2 regions of the Shewanella zhangzhouensis genome follow, and region 1 is predicted to be linked to the other one. Evidence: predicted binding sites of a transcription regulator. Region 1 holds the regulator's gene; the other holds the start of a gene.

Region 1 (3,120 bases):
CAAAGACGGTCAACATTGACACCAGGCTATTCTCGACTTCACGAACCAAATCGATAACACGGCGGATCATCTGTCCGGTCAGATCCTGGAAGTCCTGCGCCATTAAAATCTGATTCAAAAGCTCGCGCAGTCTTTCTGAGTCCATGGCACTGCGATTCATCAGCTGCTGTACGTCATGGCACAGGCTTTTGAACTCAGTAATGTCGATATCACGCCGCATGAGCTTATCCCAGGCTGGCATGACGGTTTGAATATGGTTAATGAGGGCGTCAGCGAGAGGCAAACACTCTTCTACGGCATCCATGGTTTTATTGGCTGCCTGCTCCGTCATATCGATGACGTAGTTCAGTCGCTCTTTGGCGTCAGGAATGTCGATACTGGCCAGTTCCATCAGGCGACTGTCCAACTGAAAATCAACCAGCGCACTGTGTAATTGGCGGGTCAGCTTACCCACTTCGTCAAACAGCTCTTTCTGAATGGGGACAGCAAGGTCCCGCAGCAGTAAATCAGCCTTTTCCTGCTCACCTGCACTGAGGAGCGTGACGAGTTCCTGTGCCTGTTCGAGACTAATGAGCCCTGATGTGTTTGCCTGCATAGCTCATCCTTGCTCAACCAAGTCGTTCGAATATCTTGTCCAGCTTCTCTTTCAGTGTCGCAGCAGTAAAAGGCTTAACCACATAGCCATTTACGCCAGCCTGAGCGGCGGCAATAATCTGCTCACGCTTGGCTTCAGCGGTCACCATCAGTACCGGAATATGCTTCAGGTTTTCATCGGCGCGAATCGCTTTGAGCAAATCGATACCCTGCATGCCCGGCATGTTCCAATCGGTAACCACAAAATCGAAATCACCCTTTTGCAGCATCGGCAAGGCGGTTGAGCCATCATCTGCTTCCTGGGTGTTATTAAACCCCAAGTCTCGCAACAAGTTCTTGATGATACGTCTCATTGTTGAAAAGTCGTCAACAATGAGAATCTTCATATTCTTGTCCAAGGTTTCCTCCGGTGAGCTGACACTCTAGCTGCTCAAATAATAATTTATACTTGTGTCCAATGCTTGAGCTTACCTTTGAGCCTGAGCATCGCCTGACTGTGGATCTGGCATACCCGCGACTCACTCACATCAAGAATGGCGCCTATTTCTTTTAAATTCAGTGCTTCATCGTAATAAAGTGATAACACCAGCGCGTCCCGCTCGGGTAACTGGCGAATGGCATCTGCCAAAGCCTGCTGGAACTGGTTCTGAGCCAGGTCATCATAAATGTCGTTGGTTTGTTCCCCGTCGGGAACCAGAACATCGTGTGATACGCCTAAATCTTCTATCCCTATGATTTTACCAACAGAAACATCATTGAGGATATGATGGTATTCCTCCATCGACATATCAAGTCTTTCGGCAATTTCTGTGTCCCGGGCATCACGTCCGAGCTCTTGTTCCAGTTCGTCTATCACCTGGGCGACTCTGCGCTGATTACGATGAACAGAACGTGGAACCCAATCACCTTTACGGATTTCATCCAGCATGGCACCACGAATTCGAATGCCAGCAAAGGTTTCAAACTTGGCGCCTTTGCCGCCGTCAAATTTGGCCGAAGCCTCGAGCAGGCCAATCATGCCCGCCTGCAGCAAGTCGTCCAACTGTACGGATGCCGGCAATCTGGCCAACATGTGGTGCGCGATTCTTTTAACCAGCGGTGCGTACTGTTCAACGATGGAGGTTTTACTCTCCATGGAGGTATACGCCGCGGCTTTATTCACTCGCTCTGTCCTCTTGATAATCGGGACGATGTACCAGCCGCTCTACGAAAAATTCGAGATGGCCACCGGGTTGCTGCGGAATAGGCCAACTCATCACCTTATTCGCCAGCCCATGGTAGGCAATGGCAGCAGGTGATTTGGGGTAAGCCTCTACAATCAATTTTTGCTTACGTACTGATTTTCGCAAGTTTTCATCGAAGGGAATGGTTGCAACCAATTCAAGAGCCACGTCGAGAAAACGGTCAGTCACCTTGCTGAGTTTAGCAAAAAGCTCCATGCCCTCGCGTAGGCTGCGAACCATATTTGCCACAATCTTGAACCTGAACACACCATGCTCACGGCTGAGGATTTTGATGAGTGCATAGGCATCTGTGATAGACGTAGGCTCGTCACATACCACAACCAACACATCCTGAGCCGCACGGGAGAAACTGAGCACCATGTCGGAGATACCGGCTGCGGTATCGACAATAAGCACATCGAATTGGGTGCGCATTTCACTGAAGGCCCGGATAAGACCTGCATGCTGCGCAGCGGTCAGCTCGACCATCGCCTGAGTACCCGACGTAGCGGGTACTATGCCTATGCCCTTGGGACCACGCAGAATGATATCGTCCAGTTCGGCGTCCCCGGACAACACATGGGAGAGATTTTTTTCGGCACGCAGACCCAACATCACATCGACGTTAGCCAAGCCGAGGTCGGCATCCAGTACCAATACCCGTTTGCCCTTTTCTGCCAGAGCCACAGCCGTATTGATGGACACGCTGGTCTTGCCTACCCCACCTTTGCCGCCTGTCACGGCAATGACTTTTACTTTTTCGTTATATGGCTGATTCATCATACGTAAACCGCTTGCTTGATCACGGGTCATAGCTTTACTCGAACGCAAAGGTCGTGCTTTCCGACCACATATTGTTGTCGATGCCCTGATACTCAGGTTCATTCAGGGCATCAAGCGCCTGTCTTGCCAACGCCAGGGTGTCTGCGACTTTCATATCTTCAGGAACTCTTTGTCCATCAGTCACATAACTCAGTGGCAGCCCACTCTGGATAAGTACGCTTAATGCGCCGGCCAGAGAAACAGATTCATCCAGTTTGGTCAATACAGCGCCGGATAAAGGGATGCGCTGGAAGTGTTTAACCGCATCCTGAAGCACACGACGTTGCGACGTTGCTGACAATACCAGATAACTGCGGATCGGCAAGGCACTGTTAGCCGTTAAATTGTCTAATTGCTCCACCAGTCGCATATCTCGCTGTCCCATTCCGGCGGTATCTATCAATACTAGCTTGCGATTGCGCAGCTGATAAAGAATTTGTTGCAACTCATTGAGATCATGAGCTTGCTTAACAGGACATCC
Region 2 (3,120 bases), 200 kb from region 1:
TGGTGTAGAGGCGTCCGGACATGAGTTTGGCCAGATGGTTATTCAGTGCGCCGACATTTTCAGAGATAGACATCTCATTGTCATTGAGCACCACTAACATGTCTTTGTGCAGATCACCTGCGTGATTCAGGGCCTCAAAAGCCATACCGCCGGTAATGGCGCCATCACCAATCACGGCAACCACTTTACGGCCCTGGGCTTCTTTCTCGGCGGTGACTGCCATGCCAAGGGCGGCAGAAATCGAGGTGCTGGAATGGCCAACACTGAAGGTGTCGTATTGACTCTCTTCGCGCCAGGGGAAAGGGTGCAGGCCATTCTTCTGGCGAATGGTGTGCATCTTGTCGCGGCGGCCGGTGAGGATTTTATGGGGATAGGCCTGATGGCCCACGTCCCAAATCAAACGGTCGAAGGGAGTGTTGTACACATAATGCAGCGCAACGGTCAGTTCGACCGTGCCGAGGCCAGAGGCGAAATGGCCGCTGGAGATGCCCACTGAGGTCAGCAAAAACTGCCTGAGTTCATCTGAAAGCTGTTTCAATGCCGACTGAGGCAGCTGGCGCAGCTCTTCCGGGGTGCTCGCCAGGGCAAGCAATGGATAATTCGAAATGTCCAAACTCATAGCGAGATTCTTTTCTTTCTTATACTCGTCGCGCGACGATATAACGGGCAAAGTCTGCAAGTAGCTGACTATTGTATGGCATTTTAGCCAGCGCTGATAGTGCGTCGGCTACCAGTGCATCGGCAGTTTGCCGGGCGCCATCGAGCCCCAGCAATTTAGGATACGTGCTCTTGTTGGCATCCAGATCAGACCCCTGCGGCTTACCGATTTCTTCGGTGGTTGCCGTGATATCCAGGATGTCGTCCTGTACCTGAAACGCCAGGCCAATGGCATCGGCATAGGCTCGAAGTGCAGTCGTGTCGGTGTCGGAGGCATCGGCGGCAATCAGCGCCAGCTCCACGGCGGCACGAATCAGGGCGCCGGTTTTCAGGTTGTGCAGCCGGGTCAGCTCGTCGAGGCTGATGCTCTTACCTTCACCGGCAAGATCCAATGCCTGTCCGCCACACATGCCCAGATATCCCGACGCCTTTGCCAGCGCCGCAATCATGGCGACCTGCGCTTTTGGGGCGAGGCCTGCATCGGCTTCGCTGATGATTTCAAAGGCCAGGGTTTGCAATGCATCACCGGCGAGTATTGCCGTGGCTTCATCGAAGGCAATATGCACCGTAGGCTTGCCACGGCGCAGGTTGTCGTCATCCATGGCGGGCAAATCATCATGGATAAGGGAATAGGCATGAACACATTCAACGGCGGCTGCCAGTCGGTCCAGCTTGGCTTTATCCACCCCGAGCAATTCACCCACGGCATACACAAGGAAGGGGCGTATACGTTTACCGCCAATCAGGGCACCATGGCGCATGGCGGCCTTCAACGCGGGTGCGGTTTGAGGCAATGCATCTATATGTGCGGCAAGGACAGCGTCGACCCGGGTCTGGCAGTCGGCGAGGGCAAGTTTGAGCATTATTCTCCCTCGGGTAAAAAGTCGTCGAGTGGTGCATCCGGGGCCTGGCTCAGCAGGATGGCCACTTTTTGTTGGGCTTGTTCCAGCTTGGCCTGACTGGCTCGCACCAGCCCGATACCCCGCTCGAATTGTTTCAACGCATCGTCCAATGAGACGTCGCCCTGCTCCAACTCAGTGACTATGCGTTCCAGCTCTGCCAAAGATGCTTCAAAACTCAAATTTTCCGGTTTTTTGGCCACGGTATTTTTTCCTGCTGTGTCGGCGTGCACAAGGTATCTCACGAGGCTGACAGGGTCAAATTATGCGGGGGAATATTTGCCTTGGAGCACGCTTTGTTGCTGAATTTTTGTTAGAAAAAATAAATTGGCGCTAAACTTGCCGAAGCGCTGTCCGATAAATGAGAATAGCGACAGGGTCTTTAACCTCCGTCCTTTGTTATAGGTTTTGACATAATACCTGAGAGTGACCCTGGATTTTTGGCTTGCCGTTGGTTTCCTTTGCCTTCGGTTCTCATGACTGCGTAATTAAGGAGCATCTGTGGATTTAGCAACCCTCATTGGTCTGTTGGGCGCTTTTGCCTTTGTGCTGATGGCGATGGTGACCGGCGGCGGTCTGGCCATCTTCGTGGATGTTCCTTCCGTATTTATCGTATTTGGTGGCTCTCTGTTTGTGGTGATGATGAAATTCAACCTCAAACAATTTTTCGGAGCAGTAAAGATTGCCGCCAAGGCGTTTATGTTCAAAATCGACAAGCCCGAAGAGCTGATTGAGCAGTCAGTTGCCATGGCCGATGCAGCCCGTAAAGGGGGCTTTCTGGCGTTGGAAGAGGCACAGATTTCCAACAGCTTTATGCAAAAGGCAGTCGATATGCTGGTGGATGGCCACGATGGCGATGTGGTGCGTGAGGCCCTGGAAAAGGACATTGCCCTCACCGAAGAACGCCACAGAACAGGTATCGGCATCTTCAGGGCTTTTGGTGATGTGGCTCCGGCGATGGGCATGATTGGTACCCTGATTGGTCTGGTGGCCATGCTCTCCAACATGGATGACCCCAAGTCCATTGGCCCCGCCATGGCGGTGGCGCTGTTAACGACCCTCTATGGTGCCATGTTGGCCAACATGGTTGCCATTCCGGTTGCGGATAAGCTGTCACTGCGTATGAGTGAAGAAATGCTTAACCGCAACCTTATTATGGATGCGGTGCTGGCGATTCAGGACGGTCAAAACCCCAGGGTAATTGAAGGCTTCCTGAAAAACTATCTGGCGGAAAAATCCCGCAAGATAGATACCACGGACGGAGAATAGCGCTATGGCCAAGGCCAAGTGCAACTGTCCTCCACCGGGAGCGCCTCTGTGGCTTGCCACTTTTGCCGACCTGATGTCGCTCTTGATGTGTTTTTTCGTGCTGCTGCTGGCATTTTCCGAAATGGATGTGATGAAATTCAAGCAGATAGCCGGTTCCATGAAGTATGCATTCGGGGTGCAGAATAAGGTTGAGGTAAAAGACATTCCCAAGGGTACCTCGGTGATTGCTCTGGAGTTTCGTCCCGGCAAACCCGAGCCCACCCCCATTGAAATCATCAATCAGCAAACCAACGAG

The links. Region 1 encodes FliA, which starts transcription of late flagellar genes. Its sites were predicted from a motif close to CTAAAGNTNNNNNNNNNNNNGCCGATA; they were not measured.
Region 2: pomA (flagellar motor protein PomA) is a predicted target of FliA. The motif match lies at 1,890-1,916, and genes of this name have one in related genera.

Annotation. Positions count from the first base shown of each region.
Region 1 covers NZ_CP080414.1:2,907,829-2,910,948, forward strand. Annotated here, with positions in the region: gene K0H63_RS12705 (protein phosphatase CheZ) at 1-595, opposite strand, end outside; gene cheY (chemotaxis response regulator CheY) at 609-992, opposite strand; gene K0H63_RS12715 (RNA polymerase sigma factor FliA) at 1,037-1,756, opposite strand; gene K0H63_RS12720 (MinD/ParA family protein) at 1,749-2,630, opposite strand; gene flhF (flagellar biosynthesis GTPase FlhF) at 2,635-3,120, opposite strand, start outside.
Region 2 covers NZ_CP080414.1:3,110,365-3,113,484, reverse strand. Annotated here, with positions in the region: gene dxs (1-deoxy-D-xylulose-5-phosphate synthase) at 1-619, opposite strand, end outside; gene ispA ((2E,6E)-farnesyl diphosphate synthase) at 639-1,520, opposite strand; gene xseB (exodeoxyribonuclease VII small subunit) at 1,520-1,759, opposite strand; gene pomA (flagellar motor protein PomA) at 2,058-2,825, shown strand; gene K0H63_RS13540 (flagellar motor protein MotB) at 2,830-3,120, shown strand, end outside.